3 regions of the Streptomyces sp. NBC_00005 genome follow, and region 3 is predicted to be linked to each of the others. Evidence: predicted binding sites of a transcription regulator. Region 3 holds the regulator's gene; each other region holds the start of a gene.

Region 1 (10,263 bases), 2.7 Mb from region 3:
CGGCGGTACAGGACATGGAGCACGCGGCTGTTCCACACCGCGTCGGCGACCGCCGGCAGATACGGCGCCTCCTCGGCGTCCGCGTACCAGCCGGGCGCGTCCAGGTGGAAGCGGCCGCTGATCCGGTCGGCATGCGGGCGCAGCTCCGGCGGCAGGGCGGCGCGGACCTTGAGCTGGGCGGCGGCCAGGACCGAACCGAGGCCGAGTTCGGCGGCCGGACCGGGGGCGCCGGCCAGGAAGAGGGCCTCGGCCTCGTCGGCGGTGAGGCCGGTCAGGCGGGTGCGGTAGCCGTCGAGCACGCGGTAGCCACCGGCGTGGCCCGCGTCGCCGTACAGCGGGACGCCGGCCGAGCTCAGGGCCTCGACGTCCCGGTAGACCGTGCGGACCGAGACCTCCAGCTCCTCGGCGAGCTGGGCAGCGGTCATCCGGCCCCGGGTCTGGAGCAGCAGCAGGATCGAGACGAGTCGGCCGGCCTTCACTGACACAGGATGTCAGTGAAGCGGGCCTAGCGTCCCGTCCATGGCCTTCACGGAGAAACAGCCCGTCACGGGGAAACAACGCTTCAAGGAGAAACTCCTGACCGTGCCGCCGCCGATCGAGGTGGCCGGGCGGCGGATCAAGCGCTACCACGTCACGGCCGACCCGGCCGGCATCGCGCCCGACGTCGAGAAGGCGGCGTACGCGATCCTGCCGGAGCTGCTGCCGGAGCCGGACGGCACACCGCCGGTGACCTTCGTCGTGCTGCACCGCGGAGGCGACGACGGCGCCTACCTGAACACCTACAGCTGGGTCTGGGACAACGTCCTGCACTACGCGAACGCGGCGGCGGGCCAGCCTGTCGTCGGCTGCCCCGACCACGACCCCACCCACTTCATCACGCCCGAACTGCCCTGGATCGGCTGTGTCTTCGAGCTGCCGCCGATCCTGCACGAACGGGACGCCTGGGTACGGCACATGCTCGCACCCGAAGTCCCGGACCTGGAAGCCTACTTGGCCGATTCCCTGCCCGCAGGAACCACTGGAGACCGCTCATGAGCAGCCCGCACGACTTCGACTTCTTCCACGGCGAGTGGGCGGTCGTCAACCGCCGCCGCACCGACTTCCTCGACCCGGACAGCGACTGGGAGGAGTTCCCCGCCACCCACTGGTGCCGGCCGCTGTTCGACGGTGCCGCGAACATCGACGAGATCGACATGCCGCGCCTGGGCTCGAAGGGGCTGACGCTGCGGCTCTTCGACGTGGAGCGGAAGGAGTGGTCACTGACCTGGTCCTCGAGCCGCAGCGGAAAGCTGTTCCCGCCGGTGATCGGGCGCTTCGACGGCGACCGCGGCGAGTTCCACGGCGACGACACCCACGACGGGAAGGACGTGCGGGTGCGGTTCGTGTGGGCGGGCGTGTCCCCCGCCTCCGCACGCTGGGAGCAGGCGTTCTCCGTGGACGGCGGGCAGACCTGGCTGACCAACTGGACGATGGACTTCAGCCGGCCGGCGGCTTCCTGAAGGCCCGTAACGTGAACTCCGGGTCGGCGCGCGGCCGTTCCTGGTCGGGCAGCGCCTCCACCTGCGCGGCGAACCGCTCGGTGACCGGGTCGCCGGGCGGCAGCACGGTGAACCAGCCGCGGCGCAGGTCGGCCACGGTCCGGCGGGGGCTGCGGCCCTGACCGCGCCCCGGGAAGCAGGCCTGCCCGGCCGGGAGCAGCCGGTGCGCGGCCGCGTACGACTCCACGAGCGGCCCGGCGTCCGGGGCCGGCCGGCGCGGCCGCGGCGCGAGGACGGTGTCGATGTCGCTGCCGACGTCGTGCGCGGAGGCCTTGTCGACGGTGGTGACGTAGACGCCGCCGGGCCGCAGCACGCGGGCGCACTCGGCGACCACGGCCCGGACGTCCGCGGGCTCGTCGAGCAGGTGCAGCAGCCACACGCTGGTGACCGCGTCGAACGTCCCGTCCGGGAAGGGCAGCCGGCGGCTGTCGGCCAGCAGCACCGAGCCGGGCAGGCGGGCGGCGGCCATCCGGGCCATGCCGTACGTCAGGTCGGCGCCCGTCACCCGGGTCGCGGGCCGCGCGGCCGCGAGCCGCATGGTCACGATCCCGGTGCCGCAGGCCACGTCGAGGAGCCGGCCCGCGTCGGTCGGGATCAGGCCCAGTACGGCGTCCGCGGCGGCCGCGGCCCTGGGCTCGCCGCCGCGCGTGGCGTCGTAGGCGACGGCTTCCTTGTCGTAGTCGAGCACGCGGGTCAGTGTGCTCCGTGTCCCTGTGCGAGATCCTCGACCCGGCGCGCGAGTGCGAAGTCGAGCTCGCTGACCTTGCCACCCACGCTGTGCGTGTTCACGGACAGTGACACGGTGTGGTAGCCGAGGGTGAGGTCGGAGTGGTGGTCGAGCTCCTCCTGGACCTGGGCGATGTGCACGACCATCGCCGTCGCCGCGAAGTGCGAGCCCAGCCGGTAGGAACGGGTGATGCGGTCCCCGTCGAGCGACCAGCCCGGCAGCTCGGCCAGCCGTTCCTCGATCTCTTTCTGCGACAGCGGTTCCACGGGCATGGCTCGCTCCTTCCAAAGGGGCCGGGGTTCTCCTTCAGCGTGCCACAGCTGTGCTGCCGAGGCCCTGGTCAGAAGGGTTCCCGATGGTCGGCCGCGGACACATCCGGCCGTGGGGCCGTCCGCCGCAGCGGTGGTCCGCGAGGCCGCCTCCGACGCCCGGTCCACGCGTCGAGCTCCTCGGCTACGGTCGTACGCATGGCCACTGCCGCGACCGGACACCCCGCATCCGCCGCCACACCCTCCGCCAAGGGCGTCGGCCCGCTGCTGCGGGCCTGGCGGGAGCGGCGGCGGGTCAGCCAGCTGGAGCTGGCGCTGCGCGCCGACTCCTCGGCCCGGCACATCAGCTTCGTCGAGACGGGCCGTTCCCGGCCGAGCGAGGAGATGATCCTGCGGCTGGCCGAGCATCTGGACGTCCCGGTGCGCGAGCGCAACTCCCTGCTGCTGGCGGCCGGTTATGCCCCGCACTACCCGGAGACCCCGCTCGACTCGCCCGCGCTGGACGCTCTCCGCCAGGGCGTGGAACGCCTCATCCAGGGCTACGAGCCCTATCCCGCACTGGTGTTGGACGCGACGTACGACGTCGTCGCGGCCAACCGGGGCATCATGATGCTCCTGGAGGGCGTCCCGGAGTCCCTGCTCCAACCCCCGCTGAACGCCATGCGGTTGACGCTGCACCCCGAGGGCCTGGCGCCCCGCATCCGCAACCTCCGCGAGTGGCGCGGCCATCTGCTCGCGCAGATGGAACGGCAGATCGCCCTCTACCGCTCCGCACCGCTGCGGGCCCTGTACGAGGAGGTGGCCGCCTACCCGGTGCCGGAGCCGAGCCACGAGCACGAACCGGCGGAACGGGTCCCCCACTTCGCCCTGCCGATGCAGGTCGAGCACGAGGGGCGGACGCTGTCGTTCGTCTCGTCCATCTCCACCTTCAACACCCCCATGGACGTGACCGTCGCCGAGCTGGCCATCGAGACGTTCCTCCCGGCCGATCCGGCGACGGTGAAGTACCTTCAGTCACAGATGCCCTGACGGACGGCACACGTGGCAAGGCCCGCACCGCCGATCCCGTGAGACCGGCGGCGGAACATGACACACTGCTTCGCGCATACTTCGGCGCGTAGGGGAGGCGTGACGTGAGTGAGCGGCGTCCCGCGCCCACCGTGGGTCAGGTGGTGCTCGGAAAGCGCCTGCAGGAGTTGCGGGAAGCGGCCCGGCTCAGACGCGAGGAGGCGGCAGCCGTCCTTCGGGTGGCCCCCGCGACCGTGCGGCGGATGGAAATGGCCGAGGTCGCCCTGAAGATCCCGTACGTCCAGGTGCTGCTGGAGACGTACGGCGTCCCGGACGACGAGGCGGCGGCCTTCATCGCCCTCGCCGAGGAGGCGAACCAGCCGGGCTGGTGGCAGCGGTTCCACGACGTGCTGCCGGACTGGTTCAGCCTGTACGTGAGCCTCGAGGGCGCCGCCGACATCATCCGCTCCTACGAGCCGCACTTCGTGCCCGGGCTGCTGCAGACCGAGGCGTACGCGCATGCCGTGATGGATGCAGGAACGATCGGGCAGACCGGACCGGAGACCATCGAGCGGCACGTGTCGCTGCGGATGGCCAGGCAGCAGCTCCTGGAGCGCGAGGATCCGCCCCACCTGTGGGTGATCATGGATGAAACGGTCCTACGGCGCCCGGTGAGCATCCATGGCGAGGTGATGCGCGACCAGCTGGACAAGCTGCTGGAGTTCGCCGAGCGCGACCGGGTCACGCTGCAGATCGCCGAGTTCAAGAGCGGCCCGCACCCGGGGACGTACGCGCCCTTCACGCTGTTCCGCTTCGGCGAGCCCGAGCTGCCCGACATGGTCTTCACCGAGTACCTGACCGGGGCCCTGTACCTCGACTCGCGCAAGGAGGTCTCCGCGCACCTGGAGGTCCTCGACCACATGACCGCGCGGGCCGCGTCGGCCCAGCGCACGAAGAAGATCCTGCGGGAGTACCGCGAGGACTTCTGAGTCGGCACGTCTCAGTCAGTACTTCTCAGTCACGCACAGCACCTTTCCCACATCGACATCGAGGAGAAGACACCGCATGACCGGATCCGACGCCGCACCGCAGATCGACACCAGCCGGCCGCACCCTGCCCGTGTGTACGACTGGTGGCTGGGCGGCAAGGACAACTACCCGGTGGACGAGGAGCTGGCCCGCAGGATCCTGGCCGCGGACGGCACGGTGGTACGCGGGGCGCGCGCCAACCGCCGGTTCATGCAACGGGCCGTCCGCACGGCCGCCGAGGCCGGGATACGCCAGTTCCTGGACATCGGCACCGGCATCCCCACCGAGCCCAACCTGCACCAGGTGGCGCAGCAGTCCGCGCCGGAGTCCAAGGTCGTGTACGCGGACAACGACCCGATCGTGCTCCGCCACGCAGAGGCGCTGCTGCACGGCTCCGCCGAGGGCAGCACGGACTACATCCACGCCGACGTCCGGGACCCCGAGGCCATCCTGCGCCTGGCCGGTGAGTCCCTGGACTTCGCGCAGCCCGTCGCCCTGTCCCTGGTGGCGCTCACCCACTACCTGGGCGACGAGGAGGACGACGTGTTCGGCCTGGTCAAGGGGTACGTCGAGGTGCTCGCACCCGGGAGCTTCCTGATCCTCTCGCAGGTCAGCCCGGACCTCGCCCCGGAGGGCGTGGCCAAGGCCACGGAGCTGTTCCGCAGGAGCGGCACGCCCTTCTACCCGCGCACCCTTCCCGAGTTCTCCCGCTTCTTCGAGGGTCTGGAACTGCTCGGCCCCGGTGTGATCCCGGTGTACGGCTGGCGTCCGGAGCCGGTGGACGTGGAGGCCCAGGCGGAGGGCGTCGTCCCGGTGTACGCGGGGGTCGCCCGCAAGAACTGACGCTCCCTGACCCGTACGGGCGCCGTGAACAGGTGCGCTCCCCGGCTCGCCCCTAGCGTCGAAGCACGGGGTGAGCAAGGGAGCGCACGTGACGGACACGCGGATACCGCCCACCGAGCCGGGAGCGGTGCTGCTGCGTGCCGGAAGGTTCTTCCGTCCGGGCACCCCGGCACCCGATCTGCACAGCATCGGGCTGACCGGCGGGCGTGAGGCCGACGCGTTCTACCGGGACCGCTGGAGCCACGACAAGGTCGTGAACCCCACGCACGGCGTGAACTGCACGGTCTCGTGCCGGTGGAAGGTGTACGTCAAGGACGGTCGGCATGACGTCCGCCGAGGTCGAGGCGATGTACCGGCTGCTGGCGATCGCCAAGTACGAGGACCGGTACGTGATTCCGACCGCCGCCGTCGGGGACGCGCGCCGGCTGGAGGAGTCCGCGCTGCCGGACGAGTGCAGCCTCGACTACGACGGCGGGCCGGGGATGGGCGGCGACGGCCTCGTCGGTCAGGACTCGGGACGCAGGCACCTGCCGCTGGTGTCGGTGGAGAACTTCCACGCGCTGCGCAGCCGCCAGACCACGGACAGCCCGGCCGACCCGGCCGACTCGAAGGAGGCCTGATGCCCTCGGACGCCGTGCTCCACCAAGCGGCAGCGCTCTGCCTGACGTACCCCGACGAGGACTTCCGCGCCCGGCTGCCGCTGCTGCGTGAAGCGGCCCCGCAGCTGCGGGAGTTCGTGGACCACGCGGCGGTCACTCCGGCCCATGAACTGGCCGCGCACTACGTCCAGGTCTTCGACTTCAAGAACCGCCACAGCCTCTACCTGAGCTGGTGGCAGGACGGGGACACCCGGCGGCGCGGCATGTCGCTGGTCCGCTTCAAGGAGGTCTACCGCGCCGCGGGCCTCGAGTTCACCGGCGAGGAACTGCCCGACTTCCTGCCCGCGGTCCTGGAGTTCGCGGCCCGCACCGGGGACACGGGCCTCCTCACCGAACACCGGGCCGGCCTGGAACAACTCCGTTCCCGGCTCACCGACTTCGGCACACCGTACGCATCCGTCCTGGACGCCGTGTGCGCCACACTGCCGATCGCACACCCAGGGGCGCGCCCATGACCACGCTGCTGTGGGGCGTCCTGCCGTACGTCGTCCTCGCCCTGCTCGTCGCCGGCCTGATCTGGCGCTACCGCTACGACAAGTACGGCTGGACCACGCGGTGGTCGGCATGGCGCTGATCGCCCTGGTGCCGTACACCCGCCTGGTCCACATGTTCAGCGCGCCGGTGCAGTACCTGTTCCGGCCGTATCTGGTGTACCGCAGCCGCGACCCCGAACAGCTGGGGCCGCGGCCGGAGCGGCGGGGTTGGGAGCGGATGGGCTCCCAGGTTTCGTGATGCTTAAGCGGCGCCGCCCTTCGTGTCCCGGTCCTCGTCCACGATCTCCGCGTCGACCACGCCCTCCTCTTCCTGCGGTGAGGTGTGCTGTTCGGTGCCGGTGCCGGTGCCGGTGTCGGTCGGGGGCTGGTCGGCCTGGGCGTACATCGCCTGGCCCATCTTCTGACTGACGGTGGCGAGTTTCTCGACGCCGGTGCGCAGCTCGTTGGTTTCCGCGTTCCGTTCCAAGAGGCCCTTCAGCTCTGTCGCCGCAGCCTCCACCTCCGACCTGGTCTCGGCGGGGATCCGCTCCTCGTTGTCCCGTATGAACTTCTCGGTCTGGTAGACGAGTTGTTCGGCCTGGTTCCGGGTCTCGGCGGACTCGCGGCGCTGGCGGTCCTCCTCGGCGTACTGCTCGGCCTCGCGCATCATGCGGTCGATGTCGTCCTTGGGGAGCGCCGAGCCGCCGGTCACCGTCATCTTCTGCTCGCGGCCGGTGGCCAGGTCCTTGGCCGACACGTGCATGATGCCGTTCGCGTCGATGTCGAAGGCGACCTCGATCTGCGGGATCCCGCGCGGGGCGGGCGGCAGCCCCGTCAGGTCGAAGACGCCCAACTTCTTGTTGTACGCGGCGATTTCACGCTCGCCCTGGTAGACCTGGATGCCCACCGAGGGCTGGTTGTCGGTGGCCGTCGTGAAGATCTCCGCACGCCGGGTCGGGATGGTCGTGTTGCGCTCGATCAGCTTCGTCATGATGCCGCCCTTGGTCTCGATGCCCAGGGACAGCGGGGTGACGTCGAGCAGGAGGACGTCCTTCACGTCGCCCCGGATGACGCCGGCCTGGAGGGCCGCACCGACGGCCACGACCTCATCGGGGTTGACGCCCTTGTGCGGGTCCTTGCCGGTGAGCTCCTTGACCAGTTCGGTGACCGCGGGCATCCGCGTCGAGCCGCCGACGAGGATGACGTGGTCGACCGCGGACAGCTTGATGCCGGCGTCCTTGACCGCCTGGTGGAAGGGGGTCTTGCAGCGGTCGAGGAGGTCGGCTGTGAGCTCCTGGAACTGGGCGCGGGTCATCTTCTCGTCGAGGTGCAGGGGCCCCTCGGCGGAGGCGGTGATGTAGGGCAGGTTGATCGTCGTCTCGGACGAGCTGGACAGCTCGATCTTGGCCTTCTCGGCACCCTCGCGCAGGCGCTGAACCGCCATCTTGTCGTTGCCGAGGTCGATGCCGTACTGCCCCTTGAACGTCTTGACCAGGTGCTCGACGATCCGCTGGTCCCAGTCGTCGCCGCCGAGGTGGGTGTCGCCGTTGGTCGCCTTGACCTCGATGACGCCGTCGCCGATCTCCAGGAGCGACACGTCGAAGGTGCCGCCGCCGAGGTCGAAGACCAGCACGGTCTGCTCCTCGCCCCGGTCCAGGCCGTAGGCGAGGGCGGCGGCCGTCGGCTCGTTGATGATTCGCAGGACCTTCAGCCCCGCGATCTCCCCGGCCTCCTTGGTCGCCTGCCGCTGCGAGTCGTCGAAGTACGCCGGTACGGTGATCACCGCGTCCGTGACGTCCTCGCCGAGGTAGGACTCCGCGTCCCGCTTCAGCTTCTGCAGGACCCGCGCGGACAGCTCCTGCGCCCGGTAGCGCGTCCCGTCCACGGAGCCCTGATCGGGGAAGCGCCACTGCGCTTCGCCCATGTGCCGCTTCACCGAGCGGGCGGTCCGCTCCACGTTCGTCACGGCCTGCCGCTTGGCCACCTCTCCGACCAGCACCTCCCCGTTCTTGGCGAAGGCCACGACCGAGGGTGTGGTCCTGGCCCCCTCCGCGTTGGCGACGACCGTGGGTTCGCCGCCCTCCAGGACGGCGACCACCGAGTTCGTGGTCCCGAGATCGATCCCGACCGCACGTGCCATCTCCGTCCCCTTCCGCCAGGGCACTCTTCACCCACCAGCACAAAACTTGAGTGCGCCGTTGTCAATGCCGCGTACCCCGGGTACCCGGAAAAGAACGGTGCCGCGCCCCCTCGGCGGGAGGCGCGGCACCGGCGGACGTCCGCGTACGGGTGTCAGGCGAGCTTGGCCGACAGCGTGATGGTGGTGCCGGTGAGGGCCTGGCTGACCGGGCAGTTGGCCTTGGCGTCCTCGGCGGCGACGACGAACGCGTCGTTGTCGATGCCGGGGACCGTGCCCTCGACGGTCAGATGGATGCCCGTGATGCCCTCACCCGGCTGAAAATTCACGTCGGCCGAGGTGATGAGCTTGGTGGGCGGGGTGCCGGCGCCCGCCAGAGCGTGCGACAGCGCCATGGAGAAGCAGCTGGAGTGGGCGGCGGCGATCAGCTCCTCGGGGCTGGTCTTGCCGTTCGCGTCCTGGGCGCGCGAGGCCCACGTGACCGGCTGCTGGGCGATGGCGCCGGAGGAGTCGAAGGAGACGACCCCGTTGCCCTCGATCAGGTTGCCTTCCCAGACGGTGTGTGCGGAGCGCGTGGTTGCCACGGTGAATCCTTCCGAATTCTGGGTGTTCCTTGGGATCCCATCCGATCACATTCCGGCTCACCGCACGCGCTCACTGCACGCGGAAGACCGGTCCACGGGCACTGAACGGCAGCCGCGCCCCCTGCGGGATGAGATATGCGTGCTCGCGCCGCACCCGCAGCACGTCGCACCAGCCGTCCGTGATGACGAGGACCGGCGCGGACCGCGGGAAGTCGTCGGCCCGATGGAGGAGGTCGATGCCGGGCTGCAGGACCGTGCCGCCGCGGCCGTGGACCCGGACGCGGCCGGCGATCTCCGTGACCGGGAGATAGCCGGCGTCGTGCGGGGCCGCGTCGCAGAAGACCACGCGGGCGGCCGGTACGTCGCGGGCCTCGGCGTACGAGGCGATGGCGCCCAGGGCCTTGCCGAGGAGGGTGCGGTCCATGGAGCCGGAGGTGTCGAGGACCACGCCGAAGGTGCAGCGGGCGACCTCCTCGGGCGGGAAGTAGCGGCCCGCACGCGGGATGTCCGGGGTGGAGGACTGGCGGCGCGAGGGGCGGGCGTACGACCGTACAGGCTCCGGGCGGGGCACGAACTCGTCGAACCAGCGGGCGAGTCGGGCGTCCCAGGGCAGGGGCGGGTGGCTGAGTGTGCGGATCTCCTCGACCAGGCCGCCGGGGAGGTAACCGCGTTCCTGCTGCTGGTGCAGGTCCAGGCCGTGGCACAGGCCGCGGCGGTAGAACTCGTCGAGGTCGACGTAGTCGCGCGGGCTGCCGAGCGGACCGCCGAGGATGTCGCCCGTGCCCTTGCCGCGCAACGTGGCCAGGCGGCGCGTCCGGCGCAGGTCGCCGGCCATGCGGTCGTAGACCTCCTCGGCGGACAGGTCCTTCAACTCCGGGTCGTACAGCAGCCCTTCGGGCATCGTGCCGACCTGCATCTCGCTGAGCCAGCCGTTGATGACGTAGTCGCAGGCGATGTTGAAGAGGTAGGGGTCGCGGGTACCGCAGCGGTCGCCGT
Region 2 (10,263 bases), 1.3 Mb from region 3:
TCGCGGCGACCATGGCCAGGGTGCCGGTGAAGACCTTGCCGGTCACCTGGGCGCTGTCGTACCCGAGACGGTCCATCAGGAAGTAGACCTGGTAGCTGGTCACGCAGGAGGCGCCCGTGAAGACCAGGAAGCGGCCGGCGAAGTTCCACGCGAAGTCCGGGTGCCTGCGCGGGCTGACCCAGAAGCTGCGCAGGAACTCCTTGACGGAGTACGGCGCGAAGGCGCCGGCGCGGGCCGGGCGGTCCTTCATCACGGCGGCCAGGTAGCCGACCGCGCCGATCCCGATGACGCCGGGGACGAGGAAGGCGAGGGCCATGGAGCCGGAGAACAGCTGGGCCAGCGCCGAACCGCCGATCATCGACAGGGAGATCGTGCTGCCGACCAGGCCGGAGACGCGGGCCTGCTGATGCGGCGGGATCAGGTCCGGGACGGTGGACGTGAGCGCGGCCAGGGCGGCGTTGATGCCGAGTTGGGCCAGCGCCCAGCCGGCCATGAGCGCCGGGACTCCGGTGCCGAGGGCCACGACCAGCAGACCGGCGAAACCGGTCACCATGCCGCCGATCAGCCAGGGTCGACGGCGGCCGAAGCGGCTGGTGGTGCGGTCGGAGAGGGCGCCGAAGACCGGGTTGCCGATCATCGCCAGCAGGGCGCCGACCGAGAGCACCTGGCCGAGCGCGGCACCGCGGTCCGCCTCCGGCACGATCTGGGCGACCCGCAGGGCGAGGGTCACCATCACCGGGGTGAGCACGGCGAGATAGGCGCCGAACTGCGCGAGGACGAGCGCGAGGACGAGGCTGGCGGGCGCAGACGGCAGGGGATGCCCGGTGGACGACGGGGGTTCACCCGCGCGAGCGGATTCGAGCGCTGGGGAGGGCGTCTCGTCGAGCGGCGCGTCGTGGCTCAGGGCCATGGCGACTCCTGGGGACGGGGGCGGCTTCGTTGCCGCGCCGGCCCGATCAGGGAAGCAGCAAAACCGAGTGGGTAGTAGGTTTTGGTCGCGTGGCCTGAATCACCGTGCACATGGCTTGAAAAGAAGGCGGTGATTACTCGTGTAACCGACGGTCACGCGCGCGTGCCGTACGCCAGGACCGGCGTGCCCGCAGCCGGGCTATCGTGACGGTCATGGTCGACAAGGAGAGCCGCCCTCCGCGCAAAGGCCCAGGCCGCGGGACGTACGCCGTGGGTGACGAGCGGCGGCTGCGGATCCTCGACGCCGCCGTCGAGCACTTCGCGCAGTGGGGCTTCCACGCCTCCTCCCTGGCCCGGATCGCCAAGGATGTCGGGATCACCCAGGGCGGGCTGCTGCACCACTTCCGCAGCAAGGAGGATTTGCTGGTGCAGGTTCTCGCGCGCATCGACCGGGCCGACGGGGAGAAGTTCTTCTCCCGCGACTTCGTCTCGGCCACCGAGTGCTTCGCGACCATCGCCCGGCTCGCCGAGTACAACAGCCAACGGCTCGGCCGCACCCGCATGTTCAACGTCCTCGCCGCGGAGGCGGGCGACCCCGACCACCCCGCGCACGCCTACTTCACCGAGCGGTACGCCAAACTCGTGGAGCACACCTCGGCCACGCTGCGGCGGGCCGTCGACGCCGGCGAACTGAAGCCCGGCACCGACCTCGTGGCGGTGTCGCAGGAACTCGCGGCCGTGATGGACGGACTGCAGCTGCAATGGGTGCTCGACCCCAAGGGGTTCGACATGGTCGGGCGGATGCGGGCGTACCTGGATCGGGTGCTTCGGTCGCTCACGGTGACGGGGGCGGGACTGCCCTCGGACGCGTAGGTCCGCGGCTGTCCCCGAACTGTCCCCGGCTGTCCCCGGCGCGGGAAAAGCGTGGAGCGCGGAAAAGCGGTGGGCGCGCAAATGCCGGGCGGACGTGGAAAAAGCCTTAAAGGTTGCTGTGAATCGCCGCTTTCGTGGCCTCTGTCATAGACAGCGACCCGTGGGATTGCGAAAGGGTGGGGTGAACGGAAGGAGTGCCTCACCGTGGAACCGACCGCGACGGCCGAAGCGGAACCCTTGGCCGCGTCCCGTCCCGACGCCGCGCGCCTTCCGGACGCCTGCGAACTCCTGGACGGCATGCCGCGTCAGCGCGGCTCGGCGAGAGCCACGGCGACCGGCGCGACCACGGTGCCGGCGCCCGTCCCCGCGGTCCGTACCGTCCGCCCCTGGCGCCTCCTGCCCACCCCCACCGGAACGCCGTTCACCTTCGGCTACGCGGCCGTTCTGGCCCTCACCTCACTGATCACCGCGTACGCCGCCCCCTCCCTCGTCCACACGCTGCACCAGGCCTCCAGCACCGACGTGGCGCACCTCGTGCAGACGCCCGTGCTGGTGCTGCTGGCCAGCGCGCTGTGGATCGCGGGCGGGATCACCTCGCCGTACGTGGTCGTCTTCCTGGTCGTCCTGACCGCCCTGGAGCGGCGGATAGGCGGGGCGCGCACGGCCGTCGTCTTCCTGCTCGGGCATGTCCTGGCCACCCTCGCGACCGAGGGCCCGGTGGGTCTCGCGGTCCTGGTGGGCCACCTCCCCGACAGCTCCCTGCACCGCCTCGACTACGGCATCAGCTTCGGGGTGGCCGCCAGCGTCGGCGCCCTGGCCGGGCTGCTCACGCCGTGGCTGCGCTGGCCGGTGCTGGTCCTGTTCGGCGGGATGCTGGTCCAGGACCTGATCGAGTTCACGGACCCGATGACCAACTGGGGCCATCTGATCTCGCTGTCGATAGGCATGGCGACGTGGCCGCTGATCAGGCGCTGGTACCGGGCGGGACGGGCGGCCTAGGAGCCCTTGGAACCCGCCGTGCGGGCCGCGGCCAGTCCGCGGGCCAGGCCTGGAACGCCGAGCCCGCGCTCCTGTTCCTCGCTCGCCCCGTGCAGCCGGTTGGCGAGCTGACAGGGGTCTTTGGCGAGGTCGTAGTACTCCCGGAACAGCACCTCCCCACTGCCCTGCGGACGGCCCCTCTTGTCGAGGCGTGTCCGGTAGTACTCGGTGTACTGCTCCGCCTTGCCGATGTACGACGCCCAGGTGTGGATCGGCTGTTTGTCCTGCTGGTTCCACCACCACTCGGCGAGCAGGTGGGTGCGGTCGTTGCGCCGGTCGAGCAGGGAGTGGCCGTCGTGCGGGGTGTCCGGGGTGATGCCGGCCGCGTCCAGGAACGTGGGCGCGATGTCGACGTGGCCGGTGAGCCGGTCGTCGCCGCTGCCCGATCCGAAGCCGCCGGCCGGCCACGACAGCTGGAAGGGCACCTCCAGGCTCGGCCGGTACGGTACCGACTTGCGCAGCCAGCCGTGGTCGCCCCAGCACAGGCCGTGGTCGCTGGTGAACAGCACCAGGGTGTTCTCCAACTGGCCGAGCGAGCGCAGCTTCGTGCGGAAGTCGCGCATCGCGTCGTCCACCGAGAGCAGGGTGCGCAACTGGCGTTCGCGCAGGGCCTTTCCCTGGGCGAAGGAGTGGTGCGCCCTGCGCAGGAACGGCGGCTTGTCGGCCTTGTCGCGCTCGAAGACGGAGGACCGCCCCTCCCAGTAGGGCACGCGCGCGTGGGCGTACCGCCGCTCAGGGATGTTCAGTTCGTGCGCGCTGCGCGTGGCGACGTACGCGAACCAGGGCCGCTCGTCGACGCGGGAGGCCTCGATGAAGGCGAGGGCGCGGTCCTTGATGACGGCGGTGTTGTAGCCGGGGAGGTTCCGGACGGTCCCGTTGTCGTTGTAGTGGCCGTTGTAGTACGCCACCGGTTCCTGGAGCAGCCACTCGTCGAAGTGCGGCGGGTTGTCGCCGGTGTGCCAGAAGTTGAGGTACTTGCCGAACAGGCCCGTGCGGTAGCCGGCCTCGTGCAACTGCCGCTGCACGGTGGTGCGTTGGTCCAGGTGGTAGGGGTGCTGGGTGTCGAGGACGCCGTGGTTGTGGGCGTACCGCCCCGACATGATCGAGGCGCGGGAGGGCGCGCACAGCGGGGTGTTGGCGTGTGCGCGCCCGAAGGTGACGCCGTTTCCGCCGAGCCAGTCGAGGGTCCGGGGGAGTGCCCAGTCCGTCTCCTTCGGCTGGTCGTCGGTGAGGACGAGCAGGATGTTGGGGCGGTGGTCGGATCGGGGGCGGCGACTGGGGGTCGGGGACGGGGCCCGGCTCGTGGCCGGGGCGGCGGTACGGCGGGCCGCGTTGGCGGCGGGGGTGCTCCCGGTGGGCCCGGCGGTGCCGGAGCCGTCGCCGCCCACCGCCCGCACGACGAGGGGTACGGCTGCCCCTGCCGCCACCACGGCCGCCCCCGCGATCACGGCACGCCGGGCGGGCCCCCGCCGCTGTTCCTCGCTCATGCGCTTCCCCCTGTGAACGAGCTTGCAGTTTGCAGGCCCTTCCTGTGAACGGGGATGCATCTCGGCCCGTCCGGCGTTTGAGGATCAGGGCGACCAGGCCGGAGCGGGAGTCCGGGAGCGGTGGCCCGGCCGACGCAGGCAGCAACACCCCGATCGCTGACAGCGAACGTCACCCCGGGAACATTCGCGGAGCCCCGTGCATTGAGTCGATGTAACTCAACTTGACTGCCGGAGGGTAGATCATGGCTTCGACGTCCACACCGCTCACTTTGCCCGTGCTGCCACTCGACGACGAGGTCGTGCTGCCCGGCATGGTGGTGCCGCTGGACCTGAACGACCCCGACGTACGCGCCGCTGTGGAGGCCGCCCAGGCCGCCGCCCGGTCCGAGCCGGGCAAGCCCAGGGTCCTGCTGGTGCCACGCATCGACGGGACGTACCCGGGCACGGGAGTGCTCGGCACCGTCGAGCAGGTCGGCCGGCTGGCCGACGGCGACCCGGGCGCCCTGATCCGCGGCCGCGGCCGGGTGCGTATCGGCGCCGGCACCACAGGGCCGGGCGCGGCGCTGTGGGTCGAGGGGACGAGGATCGACGAGAGCGTGCCCGAGCCGCAGCCCGGTCACGTCACCGAACTGGTCAAGGAGTACAAGGCCCTCGCCACCGCCTGGCTGCGCAAGCGCGCCGCCTGGCAGGTCGTGGACCGCGTGCAGGCCATCGACGACGTCTCCACGCTCGCGGACAACTCCGGATACTCGCCCTTCCTCACCACCGACCAGAAGATCGAGCTGCTCGAGACCGCCGACCCGGTCGCCCGTCTCAAGCTCGCCACCCAGCAGCTGCGCGACCACCTCGCCGAGCAGGACGTCGCCGAGACCATCGCCAAGGACGTCCAGGAGGGCGTCGACAAGCAGCAGCGCGAGTTCCTGCTCCGCCGCCAGCTGGAAGCCGTACGCAAGGAACTGCGCGACCTGAACGGCGAGCAGGACGGCGAGGAGTCCGACGACTACCGCGCCCGCGTGGAGGCCGCCGACCTGCCGGAGAACGTACGGGAGGCCGCCCTCAAGGAGGTCGACAAGCTGGAGCGGTCCAGCGACCAGTCCCCCGAGGGCTCCTGGATCCGCACCTGGCTGGACACCGTCCTCGAATTGCCGTGGAACGAACGGACCGAGGACGTCTACGACATCCAGGGCGCGAAGGCCGTCCTCGACGCCGAGCACTCCGGACTGGAGGACGTGAAGGAGCGGATCACCGAGTACCTGGCGGTGCGCAAGCGCCGCAGTGACCGCGGTCTCGGCGTGATCGGCGGCCGGCGCGGAGGCGCCGTGCTGGCCCTGGTCGGCCCGCCCGGCGTCGGCAAGACCTCGCTCGGCGAGTCCGTCGCGCACGCCATGGGCCGCAAGTTCGTCCGCGTCGCCCTCGGTGGCGTGCGGGACGAGGCGGAGATCCGCGGCCACCGGCGTACGTACGTCGGCGCGCTGCCCGGCCGTGTCGTCCGCGCCATCAAGGAGGCCGGGTCGATGAACCCGGTGGTCCTGCTGGACGAGATCGACAAGGTGGGCTCCGACTTCCGCGGCGACCCCGCGGCCGCCCTCCTGGAGGTCCTGGACCCGGCGCAGAACCACACCTTCCGCGACCACTACCTGGAGGTCGAACTCGACCTGAGCGACGTGGTGTTCCTCGCCACGGCGAACGTCCTGGAGGCCATCCCGGAGGCCCTGCTCGACCGTATGGAGCTGGTTCGCCTCGACGGCTACACCGAGGACGAGAAGGTCGTCATCGCCCGCGACCACCTGCTTCCGCGCCAGCTGGAGCGGGCGGGTCTGGACAAGGACGAGGTGGCCCTGGATGAGAGCGCGCTGCGCAAGCTCGCCGGCGAGTACACCCGCGAGGCGGGCGTGCGCACCCTGGAGCGGTCCATCGCCCGGCTGCTCCGCAAGGTCGCGGCCCAGCACGAACTGGGCGACCGGGACCTGCCGTTCACCATCACGGACGGCGATCTGCGCGCCCTGATCGGCCGGCCGCACCACGTGCCCGAGTCCGCCACCGACCCGGCCGAGCGCCGTACGGCGGTCCCGGGTGTGGCGACGGGCCTCGCGGTCACCGGAGCGGGCGGAGACGTCCTCTTCGTGGAGGCGTCCCTCGCCGACCCGGAGACGGGCGCGGCGGGTCTGACCCTCACGGGCCAGCTCGGCGACGTGATGAAGGAGTCGGCACAGATCGCGCTGAGCTTCCTGCGCAGCCACGGCGCGGAACTGGAGCTGCCGGTCGCGGACCTCAAGGACCGCGGCGTCCACATCCACTTCCCGGCGGGCGCGGTCCCGAAGGACGGCCCGAGCGCGGGCGTCACGATGACGACGGCCCTGGCGTCGCTCCTGTCCGGCCGCCTGGTCCGCACGGACGTGGCGATGACCGGCGAGGTCTCGCTGACCGGCCGGGTCCTGCCCATCGGCGGCGTGAAGCAGAAGCTGCTCGCCGCGCACCGGGCGGGCGTCACCACGGTCGTCATCCCCAAGCGCAACGAACCCGACCTGGACGACGTCCCCGCGGAGGTGCTGGACAAGCTCGACGTCCACGCCGTGACGGACGTCCGCCAGGTCCTGGAACTGGCCCTCGCGCCCGCCACGAGCGCCGCGACGCGGGAGGTTCCGGTGGCGGCGTGACGCCGAAGGTTCCGGTGGCGGCGTGACGGACGCCATCGGACAGGCAAGGCCCGGGTCCCGTGAGGGAGGCCCGGGCCTTCGTCTTGTGCGTACGGGGGAGGGTCAGCCGTTGGCGAGGGCGACCACCCGGTCCAGGGCCCCGTTGAACTTGTCGTGGTCCCCGACGGTCGGCCCCGACGAGGTGTACTGCCACATCGTGTAGTAGCTCCAGCCGGCGGGCAGCGTGCCGGGGTCCGACGCGTACCGCGCGATCCACAGCGGGTTGGCGGACGCGAAGCCGCCGTAGTTCCCGGTGCAGTCGGTCCACCAGCTGGTCGCCGTGTAGATCACGGCATCCCGGCCCGTGCGCGCCTTGTACGTGTTCAGGAAGTCGGCGATCCAGCCGACCATCGCGCTCGCCGACTTGCCGTAGCAGGCGTCGCCGTACGGATTCCACTCGATGTCGAGGACGCCGGGGAGGGTCTTGCCGTCCTTGGACCAGCCGCCGCCGTGGTCGACGAAATAGTTGGCCTGCGTGGCACCGCTCGTGGTGTCCGGGGTGGCGAAGTGGTACGCACCGCGGATCATGCCGACGTTGTACGAGCCGTTGTACTGCTGGGCGAAGTAGGGGTTCGTGTAGTACGTCCCCTCGGTCGCCTTCGTGTAGGCCCACTTGACCCCGCTGCTCCACAGGGTCGACCAGGCGACGTTGCCCTGATGGCCGGAGACGTCGACGCCCTCCGTCTGGACGGCCGCAGTGGCCCAGGGCGTGCCGTTCTGGCCGTCGTGGGCGAGGACGCCCATGCCCATGCGGGCGGAGCCGCGGGCGGGTGTGTCCGCGGCGGAGGCGGGGACGGCGAGGGCGAGAGGGAGGGCGGCGAGCAGGAGCCCGGCGAGGAAGAGGCGCCGGGGGCGTACCGATCCGGGTCTGTGCACGGGCATGGCGTGCCTCCGAAGGCTCGGTGATGCTCGGAGATGCTGCGTGGGGGCCAGTGCGGGGCCACATGGGACTGGCGTGTGCATGCCAGCCGTCGGTCTCGTAATGAAGCTACGCACGTAGAAGAGCGGGTGGGAAGAGGGGCCGGAGGCTGCCGTTGGTCTAGCCCTGCGAAATACTGGTGGAGCTGCGGTAACGACGGGGTTCGGCGGAAACTTTCAGGATCGGGAAACCGAGGCAGGGGCTGACGTGCACGAAGGTGGAAACGGGGACGAGCGCCGGCTCCCGGCGGAGTTGTCGGCGAGCGGTGCCGACCAGGAGTACCTGTCGCTGGAGCGCGAACTGACGGTCCTGTTCCGGCGCGCCCGCGCCAACCAGGGCGAGATGGCCCGCGAGGTCCACCCCGACCTGGAGCCGGCGGCGTACGGCCTGCTGATCCGCCTCGACGAACTCGGCCGCCAGCGCGCGACCGAGCTCGCCGCGTACATCGGCGTGGGCAAGGCGACCATGTCCCGGCAGCTCCGCGCCCTGGAGGACCTCGGCCTGGTCGCCCGCGAACCCGACCCGGCGGACGGCCGGGCCTGGCTGGTCCACCTCACGGACGAGGGCCGCAAGCGGGTGACAAAGGTACGCGAGGCCCGCCGGGCCCGGTACGTGAGCCAGCTGACCCACTGGGACCGCCGGGAGGTGTCCGAACTGGCCCGGCTGCTCGGGCAGTTGAACCGCGTGATGGAGAAGTAGGGGCAAGGGAGCGCCGGGGCGCCCGGGCCGTGGGCCGGGGGCGTCACAGCTCCACGTGGACCACCGTCGCGTCGTCGTGTGTCTTGCTCCGCCGCAGGAACACCCGTTCCGTGTCCGCGGCTTCCAGCCTGCGCACCCGCCCCACCAGCGCCCCCGCCCCCTCCTTCCGTACGAGCCGGAAGCAGTCCGCCCAGTCCCCCTCGCGGAACTTCTCCACCCACCGCGTGGCCCCGTCGGTCAGCGCCGCCAGCGCGCGGACGTCTCCGCGAGGCAGCACGCCCGTCACCGCCCGCTCCGCCACCGACGGATCCGCCGCCGCGGTGAAGAAGCCGCCCTCCTTGTTGCGGACGGTGGAGTCGACCAGGGCGTCGGTCGCCAGGGAGGAACGGGGCAGCCGGGACAGCCGGTCGTCCAGGAGGGACGCGACCGAGCCCTCCGACGACTCGACCAGGAGTGCCGAGTCCGACAGGACCAGGTACTCGACCGTCTGCGGCGACCACCGCGCCACCACCACCGTTGCCTGCGGTGTGCGTGGGTGAGAAAGGTCACAGGTGGCGGCGTGCGCCGACGCGGTGCGGGCGATGGCGCGGGAGAGGGCCTGCGGCAGCGGAACATCCGGGAGCGAAACGGTCAGTTCGGTCAGGGCGCCGCCCAGGCGCGCGACGTACCAGGGGACCGAATGCAGACAGCCCGTCTCGCCGCGCGGGGGCGTCACTCCGTCCAGGACGACGAGGGCGCCGCCCTGGCCGGAAGCGGGCAGGGCCACCGAGGCGAAGTCCTCGTTGGGGCGGGCGGGATCGCCGGGCTCCGAGACAAGTTCCGTACGCATTCGGCCAGTCTGCACGACGTCTTCACAAGGGTCGCCAAAGGCTGGCATTGGTCGCCGAATTGGCGCACTCGCGCAGGTCAGACGCCTGGTTTGGGGTGGAATCCGTTGTTCCGGGAACCCGTGTCGGCGAATAGTGCCACCGCCCGGCGCGGACGTCCAACCGGCCCGCCGCGCAAGGTCATCGCATACGTCCGAGGAACTTGCTCGCCAACTCCCCTCCGATGTTCACTCCTTCGGGTGGCGGGTCAGGTGATGCTCGGCCACTGCTCACCGGCACTGGGAGGGTCGGGGACCGTACCGGGGGTACGCACGGTCGGCTTCAGTTGACGGAGCGTCACCCGGGCCCATGAGTATCACGAGTCAGGAATGCGAGCACCGGTGCAGAAGACGCGGCCTCGTCGCACAGGCAAGCAGACGGATCCCGCAGCGGGCGTGGAGGGCACGCCCGGCAGCACCGGCACCACCACCGGCAAGGGCCGGCCCACCCATGTACGCAACCGGCTCGTCGTCGCCGTGGCCGTCGTGGCCGCCGCCATCGCCGGGGCCGGAGCGCCCTCCGTCCTCGCCGCCTCCGGCCAACTCAAGGACTCCCAGGACCTGGTGACGCTCGCCGAGCAGACCCAGGACGCCCTGGGCCTGGCCCACTCGCTCGCCGACGAGCGGGACGAGGTGACCTCGTACATCGCCGCAGGCCGGCCCAAGTCCAAGGCGCCCGCCGAGCAGTCGAGCGCCCGCGTCGACCGGCAGGTCGAGGACCTGCGGGAGAACACCGACACGCCTCCTTCCCTGCGCGGTGACCTCGACGGCATCGCC
Region 3 (10,263 bases):
TGGCGCAGCTCAAGGGCCAGGGTGCGGTCCGCGTTGGCGGGGATGAAGGCCACCGTGCGGTCGAAGAGGATCAGCCGGTCGATCACCTCGTCGAGGGTGCGGGCCTCGACCGAACCGCCCATCAGTTCCAGGTAGTTGAGCAGTCCCTGTCCGTGCCGGGCCACATGCGTGTACAGGTCGCGCATGCGAACTCCCCGGCTGCGCAGCGCCAGCGCCCGGTGCAGCCCCTCCGTCAGCTCGTGCTCGGGACGGATGCCGCCCGGCTGGACCGTGAGGACCTCCGTCGTGCACGCCTGGGTGGCCTCGTCCATCGCGGCCTGGATGCGCGACAGCCCGTCCAGGACGCGGATCGCGGTGCCCTCCGCGGAACCGGCGGCCGGCGTCGCGGGGCCCAGGCCCGCGTACCGTTCGACAGCGGTGACCGCCGCGCCCACCCGCCGCTGACTCGCGCTGACCTCGTCGTACACCCCGCGCAGCAGCCGGGTCATGACCTCCTGCGGGGACGTCGGGACCAGCCAGTCCATGTCGTCGGGGTCCGGGTGCAGCAGGGCCAGCTCCAGCAGGCAGGGCACCGGCTCGGCGTCGCAGCGCCTCACGCGGCCCCGTCGTACGGCCCGGGAATACACACGATCCCCGGCGTCGCACAGTCGGTCAGCACCGTGTGGATGCTCGTCCGTCCCGTGCCCGGCCATCGCTCATCCCACCCCCGATTTCGCCGCGTTCCGCAGCGCAACTATGCGCGGACCGGACCGGCTCCGCAACACGGCTCGACCAAAGGTCAACGCCGTAACGCCCCGATAACTCCCGGTTTCTACGGTCCTCCTCCAGCCGTCCTGCAACAAGCTGATGGTGGTCCGAGGCACCCCGCCGGCTCCGCCCCGGTGCGCAAGCTGCCGGAAATGCCGCAGTGATCGTTGTGTTACACAACGCCTCTAACGTCCCCTCATGGCGGACATATTTGACGCATACGCGTTGGCCGATGCGTGGGACGAGATGTTTGAGCGGCCGGGTGAGGTCAGAACCGCCTACGAGCCGGTACTGGCGGCGCTGCAGCCGATCGAGCCGAGTGAACTCAGGTTCCGCGCGGACCAGATGGCCCGCGCCTTCACGGACCGCGGTGTGACCTACGCCTTCGCGGGCGAGGAACGACCCTGGCCGCTGGACCTGGTGCCGCGCATCCTCGACGCCCTCGAATGGGATCTCATCCAACGCGGCGTGGCCCAGAGAGTCAGAGCCCTGGAGGCCTACCTCGCCGACGCCTACGGGCACTGCCGCGCCTTCGACGACGGTGTCGTGCCCTGGCGGCTGCTTCTCAACTCCCCGCATTTCCACCGGGCGGCGCAGGGCGTCGAGCCGCCGGGCGGGGTGCGCATCCACGTCGCCGGCATCGACCTCGTACGCGACGAGGCCGGGGACTTCCGGGTGCTCGAGGACAACGTGCGGGTGCCCAGCGGGGTCAGTTACGTCATCGAGAACCGCCGGGCCATGACCCGGATCTTCCCGTCCCTCTTCGCCGAACAGCACGTCCTGCCCGTCGACGGGTACGCGCAGCGGCTCCTCGCCGCTCTGCGTGCCGCCGCCCCCGACGGGGTACAGGACCCAAGGGTCGTCGTCCTCACCCCGGGCCCCAGCAACGCCGCCTACTTCGAACACGCCCTGCTCGCCCGCCTGATGGGCGTGCAGCTGGTGGAGGGACACGACCTGGTCTGCCGCAGCAACCGCGTGTGGATGCGCACCACGCGCGGCGAGGTGCCCGTCCACGTCGTATACCGGCGCCTGGACGACGACTTCCTCGACCCGCTCCACTTCCGCCCCGACTCGGTGATCGGCTGCCCCGGCATCATGGGCGCGGCCATGGCGGGCAACGTCACACTCGCGAATGCGGTCGGCAACGGGATCGCCGACGACAAACTGCTCTACACCTACGTCCCCGACCTGATCCGCTACTACCTCTCCGAGGAACCGATTCTCCCCAACGTGGAGTCCTTCCGGCCCGACGAACCAGGCCAGTTGGAGGCGGTCCTCGACCAGATCGACCAACTGGTCGTCAAGCCCGTCGACGGCGCCGGCGGCCAGGGAATCGTGATCGGACCGAAGGCCGACGCAAAGACACTCGAACGCACTCGCAAAGCCGTCACCGCCGACCCGCGCGGCTTCATCGCCCAGCGGCCCGTCGCCCTGTCCACCTCCCCGACCCTCGCGGGCGAGCGGATGGCACCGCGCCACATCGACCTGCGCCCGTTCGCCGTCAACGACGGCAACGATGTCTGGGTGCTGCCCGGCGGGCTGACCCGCGTCGCCCTCCAGGAGGGCAACCTGATCGTCAACTCCAGCCAGGGCGGCGGCTCCAAGGACACCTGGGTGCTCGCGGAGGGCCCGGCCGAGCCGCCGGCCACCGTCGGCGAGGGCTCACTCCCCGAGGTGGCCCCGCGCCAGCTCGGACCCGACGGCATCCCCACCGTCGTACTGGAAGGGGCGCAGCAGCAGTGAACGACGTGATCCTCTCCCGGATAGCCGAGGCCCTGACCTGGACCGGCCGTTACGTCGAGCGGGCGGACGCCACGGGCCGCATCCTCGACGCGTATCTGCACCGCATGCTGGAGGACCCCTGGCGCGACGAGGACGTGGCCTGCCGGTCGCTGTACGCGATCCTCGGCGTCGACGCGGGCGACGAGCGCGTGGACATGCAACAGGTCCTGGACCAGCTCGCCTTCGACGCCCGCTCGACCTGCTCGATCGAGGGCGCCCTTGGCGCCGCCCGGCTGAACGCGCGAAGCGCCCGTGAGGCCGTCTCCTCCGAGATGTGGGAGTGCCTCAACTCCACCTGGCACGCCCTGGCCGACCAGCGGCTGGCGGCCCGCCGTACCGGCCCTTACGCCTATCTGGAGCTGGTCCGCCGCCGGGCGGCCCTGTTCTTCGGGCTCGCCGACTCGACCATGAGCCGCGACGACAGCTGGCGTTTCGTCGTGCTGGGCCGCAGCCTGGAGCGGGTGGACATGACCGTACGGCTGCTGTCCGTGCGCGTGCTGGACGCCGCGCACGCGCCCGACTGGCCGACGCTGCTGAGCGCTTCGGGCGCCGACGAGGCGTACGCGCGCGTGTACGGCGGTTTCGGCGACACCCCGCGGGTGGCCGAATTCCTGCTCCTGGACCGGGACTTCCCGCGCTCCGCGCTGCACGCCCTGACCACCGCCGAGGAGTGCCTCACCGCCCTCGGCCGCCCCCGCCAGGACCCGGCACGCCGCCCGATCGGCCGGCTGCGCACCGGCCTCGAGTATCTGGACACACACGCCCTGGAGAGCCAACTGCCCGCACTGCTGGGGGACTTGCAACAGGCCTGCATGGCGTCCGCGGACGCGGTGGCCGAGCGGTTCTTCCCGTACCAGGGGCCCATCGAGTGGGCCCAGGAAGGAGCGTGAGATGAGCATCATGAGCACTCAGGGCACGCGCCGCCTCCGCATCAAGCACACCACCCGCGTCTCCTACGCCCAGCCCGCGGCCTCCTCGCACAACGAGCTCCGCATGACCCCGCTGACGCTCCCCGGCCAGACCACCCTGGACGCCCGCGTCACCGTCAGCCCCGCGACCGCCACCTGGTCGTACTGGGACTACTGGGGCACCCAGGTCACCGGCTTCGACCTGATGGACCCGCACGGCACCCTCACCATCACAGCCTCCAGCCTGGTCGAGACGTCCCCGCCGGAACCGCTGCCGCCGGCGCCCACCTGGGCGGAGGTGGCCGAACAGACCGCGAACTCCCGCCTGTTGGAGTTCGCGGACCCGACGGGCCGTACGACGGTCCCGGCGAAGCTGGTCAAGAAGGCGCGGAAGGCGGCGGCCGGCCTCGACCCGCACGGGACGGCGATCGCGGTCTCGGCCCTGGTCGCCGACCGGGTGTCCTTCGTCCCGGGCGCCACAAGCGTGAACACGTCCGCCGCGGAGGCCTGGGAGCAGGGCGCGGGCGTCTGCCAGGACATCACGCACCTCACCATCGCCCTGCTGCGGAGCCTGGGGCTGCCCACGCGGTACGTCTCCGGCTACCTCCACCCGGAGCGCGAGGCCGAACTGCACCGCCCCGTCGCCGGACAGAGCCACGCCTGGATCGAGTACTGGGCGGGCGACTGGTGCGGCTACGACCCCACCAACCGGACCCGCGCCGACGAGTCCCACGTGGTGGTGGGCCGGGGCCGCGACTACGACGACGTCACCCCGCACAAGGGGATCTACCGGGGCGTGGCGGGCGGCCCGCCGGAGGTGTCGGTGGAGTTCACCCGGGTGGGGTGAACGCCCGGGAGATGGTCGGGGGGCGGCCTGCCGCTCCTCGGCCCTCGTCGCCTACTTCAGGCCGATCGCCGCGCAGTCCGACGCGTACTTCGACGTGCAGATCTGCGAGATCTTGTAGATGCCGTCCGCGACGACCGTCGCCTTGATGTTCTTCTTCGTCAGGGCGGTCACGGTGACGAGCTGCGCGGGGATGTCCTTGTTGGTGGGGCTGTCGACCGTGTCCTGGGTGAGGGCGTCGAACTCGATGTCCTTGCCCTGCACCTTGGCCACCGCCATCTGCGCGGCGGCCTGGGCCTCCTGCGGGTACGACTTGTAGACGCTCATGTACTGCTCGCCCGACACGACCCGCTGCACGGCCGCGAGTTCCGCGTCCTGCCCGGTGAGCGGCGGCAGCTTGGTGATGCCGGCATCCTCCATGGCCTTGACGATGCCGCCGGCCATGCCGTCGTTGGCGGAGTAGACGCCGGCGATGTTGCCCTTGCCGATCGCGTTGATCGCCGCGGTCATGTTGGCCTCGGCGTTCTTCGGGTCCCAGTCCTTGGTGTCGTACGACTTGGCGATCGTCACCTTGCCGTTGAGTTCGGACAGGGCGCCCGCCTTGAACTGCTTGGCGTTCGGGTCGGTGGGCGAGCCGTTCATCATGACGATCTTGTCGGAGGTGTCGACGTCGCTGCCCAGCGCGTCGAGCAGGGAGCGGGCCTGGACCTCGCCGACGAGTTCGTTGTCGAAGGAGATGTACGCGTCGATGGGGCCCTCGGCCAGCCGGTCGTAGGCGATGACCGGGATACCGGCGTCCTTCGCCTTCTTCACCTCACCGGCGATGGCGTGCGAGTCCACGGCGTCCAGCAGGATGATGTCGACCTTGTCGTCGATCATCTTCTGCATCTGGCTCGCCTGCTTGTCCGCGTTCTGGCCCGCGTTGGCGTAGTCGACCTTGCCCCGCTTCTTGGTGAGCGAGGCGACCTGGGACTTGATGATGGGGTAGTCGAAGTCCTCGTACCGGGTGTTGGCCGTCTCCGGCAGGAGCAGCCCGATGGTGACGTCGTTCCCCTTCGTCGGGCTCGCCGAGCTGCCGTCCCCCGTCACGTTCAGCGCGCCGCAGGAGGAGAGCGACAGAGTCATGGCGGACACTGCGACGGCTATGGCGGTACGACGCATGGAGATGCTCACTTCTGGTGTCTTCCGGACGCGGGTGCAGCAGTGCAACCCAGGTGACTGAAAAGCCAACGCGGAGCCGACCCCGGACGTCAAGCAGAATACTTAACGAGTGCGCAACACCACGCCCTGTGGATCTTGTGAAGACATGGCGGAATCGCCTCCTACCGCCCTTTACGGTCTCTGCACTCGCCCACAACCGGCATACGAGAGGGGCCCGGAGGTTTTCTCCGGGCCCCTCTCACGGCTTGATTGCGACGGCCTCAGTCGGACTGCTGCCGCTTCGGCCGCCACACCACCAGCGCGCTGGTCTGCTGCACCTCCTGGTACGGAACCAGGTCACGGCGGTACGACGCGTGCACCGCCGCCTCGCGCTGCTGCATGGCCGCCGCCGCGCCCTCGACCGCCGTCTGGAGTTCGGCGACGCGCTGCTGGAGCGCGGCCACCTGGTTCTCCAGTTCGATGATCCGCTTGATGCCGGCCAGGTTGATGCCCTCGTCCTGGGACAACTGCTGCACGGCACGCAGCAGTTCGATGTCGCGGGCCGAGTAACGGCGGCCGCGGCCGGGCGTGCGGTCGGGCGAGACCAGGCCGAGCCGGTCGTACTGGCGCAGGGTCTGCGGGTGCAGGCCGGAGAGCTGGGCCGCCACCGAGATGACGTAGACCGGGGTTTCCTCGGTCAGTTCGTACGGGTTGCGTCGACGGCCGTCCATCTCTGTCAAGCTCCCTTCGCGGCCTGGAACAGCTCCGCCCGCGGGTCCTCGCCCGCGGTTGCCTCGCGATACGCCTCGAGCGCGTCACGAGCCTTCCCCGTCAGGTCCGCCGGGACACTCACCTCGACGGTGACCAGGAGGTCGCCGCGGGTGCCGTCCTTGCGGACCGCGCCCTTGCCGCGGGCCCGCATGGTGCGCCCGTTGGGCGTGCCGGGCGGCAGCTTCAGGGTGACGGGAGGGCCGCCCAGGGTGGGGACCCTGACCTCGCCGCCGAGGGCCGCCTCCGTGAACGTCACCGGGACGGTGACGGTCAGGTTGTCGCCCTTGCGGCCGAACACCGGGTGCGCGTCGACGTGCACGGTGACGTACAAGTCGCCTGCGGGGCCGCCCCGTTCACCCGGTGCGCCCTTGCCGCGCAGCCGGATGCGCTGGCCGTCCGACACCCCGGCGGGGATGCGGACCTGCATGGTCCGGGACGACTTGGCGCGACCGCTGCCCTTGCAGACGTCGCAGGGGTTCTCCGCGATCAGGCCGCGGCCCTTGCAGTCCGGGCAGGGGTCGGTGAGCGAGAAACCGCCGCCGGAGCCCCGCGCCACCTGGCCGGTGCCGACGCACGTCGGGCACACCCGGGGGTTGCCGTTCGCGTCGCCGGTGCCGGAACAGGCCTTGCAGGGTGACTGCGAGGACATGCGCAGCGGGACCGTCGCCCCCTCGATCGCCTCGGTGAAGCTGAGGCTGACCTCGGTGTCGACGTCCTGGCCGCGCCTGGGCTGCACCCGGGTGGTGCCGGAGCTGCCGCGGTTGAACAGGCCCCCGAAGACGTCACCGATCCCGCCGCCGAAGCCGCCGGAACCCTGGCCGCCCTGGGTGCCGCCTCCGAAGAGGTCACCCAGGTCGAAGTTGAAGTTCCCGCCGCCCGCGCCCGGCCCCGGACGGAAGCCGCCGTTGCCGAAGAGGGCGCGGGCCTCGTCGTACTCCTTGCGCTTCTTGGGGTCCCCGAGGATGTCGTTCGCCTCGGAGATCTCCTTGAAGCGCTCCTCGGCCTTGGCGTTGCCCTTGTTGGCGTCCGGGTGGAACTCGCGGGCGAGCTTCCGGTACGCCTTCTTGATCTCGGCCTCGGTGGCGTCCTTGGGGACGCCGAGGACCTTGTAGTAGTCCTTCTCGATGAAGTCCTTGGTGCTCATCCTCGACGCCCCTCCTTTCTCATCGGTTCAAACTCAGCCCTCGTCCGGGCCACCGCTCTCCTTGTCGTCGGCCGCCTCGGCAGAATCCTGGGAGTCCGCCTTGACGGTCTGCGCCCCCGGCTGGGGTTCGGCCACGGCCACCCGCGCGGGGCGGATGGTGCGCTCGCCGAAGCGATACCCGGGCTGCAGAATCGCCACGCACGTCGTCTCGGTGACGTCCGGCGCGTACGAGTGCATCAGGGCCTCGTGGATCGTCGGGTCGAAGGGCTCGCCCTCCTTGCCGAACTGCTGCAGCCCCATCTTCGCCGCCACGGTCTCCAGCGACTCCGCGACGGACTTGAATCCGCCGACGAGTTCGCCGTGTTCCCGCGCGCGGCCGATGTCGTCGAGTACGGGCAGGAGCTCGGTCAGGAGGTTCGCGATGGCGATCTCCTTGACCGTGATCCGGTCCCGCTCGACCCGGCGGCGGTAGTTCTGGAACTCGGCCTGGAGCCGCTGGAGGTCCGCGGTGCGCTCGTCGAGCGCCTTGCGCACCTGGTCCAGCTGGGCCGTCAGACCGGCGATCTGTACTGCTGCGTCCCCGGCCGGGGCCGCCCCCTCCCCCGAGGAGGGGGAGGCGGCCTGCGGCTCGGCGTCGTCGGGGGTGGCGCCGGAGGGGACGTCAGGCTTCTCGTCGAAACCCGGGGTCTCCTCCGTCACGCGGCACCGTCCTTGCGGTCCTCGTCGACGATCTCGGCGTCGACGACGTCATCGTCGGCCTTGGGGGCCTCGGCACCGGGAGCCTCGCCGCCCGCGGCGGCCTGCGAGGACTGGGCGTCGGCGTACATGGCCTGGCCCAGCTTCTGCGAGACGGCCGCGACCTTCTCGGTGGCGGTGCGGATCTCGGCGGTGTCCTCGCCCTTGAGCGCGGCCTTCAGCTCCTCGACGGACGCCTCGACCTCGGTCTTGATCTCGCCCGGGACCTTGTCCTCGTTGTCCTTGAGGAACTTCTCCGTCTGGTAGACGAGCTGCTCGCCCTGGTTGCGGCTCTCGGCGGCCTCGCGGCGGGCGTGGTCCTCCTCCGCGTACTTCTCGGCCTCCTGGCGCATCCGGTCGACCTCGTCCTTCGGCAGCGAGGAGCCGCCGGTGACGGTCATCTTCTGCTCCTTGCCCGTGCCCAGGTCCTTCGCGGTCACGTGCATGATGCCGTTGGCGTCGATGTCGAAGGCGACCTCGATCTGCGGGACACCGCGCGGGGCCGGCGGCAGACCGGTCAGCTCGAACATCCCGAGCTTCTTGTTGTACGCCGCGATCTCGCGCTCGCCCTGGTAGACCTGGATCTGCACGGACGGCTGGTTGTCCTCGGCGGTGGTGAAGATCTCGGACCGCTTGGTCGGGATCGTCGTGTTCCGCTCGATGAGCTTCGTCATGATGCCGCCCTTGGTCTCGATACCGAGGGACAGCGGGGTCACGTCGAGGAGCAGGACGTCCTTGACCTCACCCTTGAGGACACCGGCCTGCAGGGCGGCGCCGATGGCGACGACCTCGTCCGGGTTGACGCCCTTGTTGGCGTCCTTGCCACCGGTGAGCTCGCGGACGATCTCGGCCACGGCGGGCATACGGGTGGAGCCACCGACGAGGACGACGTGGTCGATCTCGTTGATGGAGATGCCGGCGTCCTTGATGACGTTGTGGAACGGCGTCTTGCAGCGCTCCAGCAGGTCGGCCGTCAGCTGCTGGAACTGAGCCCGGGTGAGTTTCTCGTCCAGGTGCAGCGGGCCCTCGGCGGACGCCGTGATGTAGGGCAGGTTGATCGAGGTCTCGGTGGACGAGGACAGCTCGATCTTGGCCTTCTCGGCAGCCTCGCGCAGGCGCTGCAGGGCCATCTTGTCCTTGCCGAGGTCCACGCCGTGACCGCTGGCGAACTGCTTGACCAGGTAGTCGACGACACGCTGGTCCCAGTCGTCACCACCGAGGTGGTTGTCGCCGTTGGTGGCCTTCACCTCGACGACGCCGTCACCGATCTCCAGGAGGGACACGTCGAAGGTGCCGCCACCGAGGTCGAAGACGAGGATCGTCTGGTCGTCCTTGTCGAGGCCGTACGCGAGCGCGGCCGCGGTGGGCTCGTTGACGATGCGCAGGACGTTGAGACCGGCGATCTCGCCGGCTTCCTTCGTCGCCTGGCGCTCGGAGTCGTTGAAGTACGCCGGGACGGTGATGACCGCGTCGGTCACCTTCTCGCCCAGGTAGGACTCGGCGTCGCGCTTCAGCTTCTGCAGGATGAACGCGGACATCTGCTGCGGGTTGAAGACCTTGCCGTCGAGCTCGATCTTCCAGTCCGTGCCCATGTGACGCTTCACGGAGCGGATGGTCCGGTCCACGTTCGTGACCGCCTGGCGCTTGGCCACCTCGCCGACCAGCACTTCACCGTTCTTGGCGAAGGCGACGACGGACGGCGTGGTCCTGGCACCCTCGGCGTTGGTGATGACGGTGGGCTCGCCGCCCTCCAGAACGCTGACGACGGAGTTAGTCGTGCCCAGGTCGATGCCGACCGCACGTGCCATGGTGATTTCCTCCAGCTGACTTGAGTGGAACGGACTCAAGTGTGCATGACGTCCCGCGCTCGGTCAACAGACCTGAGTCGCAGCGACTCAACTCTTATCCGTTCCTTACACGCAAGTGGCCGCTGACCTGCGTGGATACGGACCGTCGAGCTCCGTACACAGGCACCCGCAGCAGCAGGAGTACGACGATGAGTGCCCCCGCTCCCACCCAGAACACCCCGGACTCGGCGGTCCATCCGATGTGCATGAGCACCCCGACGAGCACCCCGGCGAACGCCCCGATGCCGGGCAGCACGGTCGCCCCCTGGGGGGTGAGCCCCAACCGCCGCAGCCGGTGGGCGAGATGGTCCGGTCCGCCGCGCAGCAACGGCCGCCCGGCCAGCC

What was found. Region 3 encodes HspR, which represses chaperone genes until heat shock. Its sites were predicted from a motif close to TTGAGNNNNNNNNNCTCAA; they were not measured.
Region 1: the regulator HspR is predicted to act here: its motif matches at 8,733-8,751, upstream of dnaK (molecular chaperone DnaK).
Region 2: the regulator HspR is predicted to act here: its motif matches at 4,509-4,527, upstream of lon (endopeptidase La).

Annotation. Positions count from the first base shown of each region.
Region 1 covers NZ_CP108316.1:2,469,685-2,479,947, forward strand. Annotated here, with positions in the region: gene OG303_RS11725 (helix-turn-helix transcriptional regulator) at 1-479, opposite strand, end outside; gene OG303_RS11730 (hypothetical protein) at 520-1,035, shown strand; gene OG303_RS11735 (hypothetical protein) at 1,032-1,499, shown strand; gene OG303_RS11740 (class I SAM-dependent methyltransferase) at 1,477-2,226, opposite strand; gene OG303_RS11745 (4a-hydroxytetrahydrobiopterin dehydratase) at 2,232-2,537, opposite strand; gene OG303_RS11750 (helix-turn-helix domain-containing protein) at 2,733-3,563, shown strand; gene OG303_RS11755 (helix-turn-helix domain-containing protein) at 3,668-4,531, shown strand; gene OG303_RS11760 (SAM-dependent methyltransferase) at 4,608-5,414, shown strand; partial or broken gene OG303_RS11765 (hypothetical protein) at 5,503-5,778, shown strand; partial or broken gene narY (nitrate reductase subunit beta) at 5,732-6,034, shown strand; gene narJ (nitrate reductase molybdenum cofactor assembly chaperone) at 6,034-6,528, shown strand; gene OG303_RS11780 (respiratory nitrate reductase subunit gamma) at 6,525-6,647, shown strand; partial or broken gene OG303_RS11785 (respiratory nitrate reductase subunit gamma) at 6,623-6,805, shown strand; gene dnaK (molecular chaperone DnaK) at 6,809-8,686, opposite strand; gene OG303_RS11795 (OsmC family protein) at 8,839-9,267, opposite strand; gene OG303_RS11800 (DUF2201 family putative metallopeptidase) at 9,338-10,263, opposite strand, start outside.
Region 2 covers NZ_CP108316.1:3,926,758-3,937,020, reverse strand. Annotated here, with positions in the region: gene OG303_RS17975 (MFS transporter) at 1-910, opposite strand, end outside; gene OG303_RS17970 (TetR/AcrR family transcriptional regulator) at 1,123-1,782, shown strand; gene OG303_RS17965 (rhomboid-like protein) at 1,987-2,781, shown strand; gene OG303_RS17960 (sulfatase) at 2,778-4,307, opposite strand; gene lon (endopeptidase La) at 4,550-6,964, shown strand; gene OG303_RS17950 (lysozyme) at 7,067-7,885, opposite strand; gene OG303_RS17945 (MarR family winged helix-turn-helix transcriptional regulator) at 8,130-8,621, shown strand; gene OG303_RS17940 (protein phosphatase 2C domain-containing protein) at 8,665-9,450, opposite strand; gene OG303_RS17935 (nitrate- and nitrite sensing domain-containing protein) at 9,829-10,263, shown strand, end outside.
Region 3 covers NZ_CP108316.1:5,216,551-5,226,813, forward strand. Annotated here, with positions in the region: gene OG303_RS23965 (LuxR C-terminal-related transcriptional regulator) at 1-692, opposite strand, end outside; gene OG303_RS23970 (circularly permuted type 2 ATP-grasp protein) at 946-2,490, shown strand; gene OG303_RS23975 (alpha-E domain-containing protein) at 2,487-3,419, shown strand; gene OG303_RS23980 (transglutaminase N-terminal domain-containing protein) at 3,421-4,284, shown strand; gene OG303_RS23985 (substrate-binding domain-containing protein) at 4,336-5,442, opposite strand; gene OG303_RS23990 (heat shock protein transcriptional repressor HspR) at 5,703-6,152, opposite strand; gene dnaJ (molecular chaperone DnaJ) at 6,158-7,336, opposite strand; gene grpE (nucleotide exchange factor GrpE) at 7,370-8,035, opposite strand; gene dnaK (molecular chaperone DnaK) at 8,032-9,879, opposite strand; gene OG303_RS24010 (MraY family glycosyltransferase) at 9,974-10,263, opposite strand, start outside.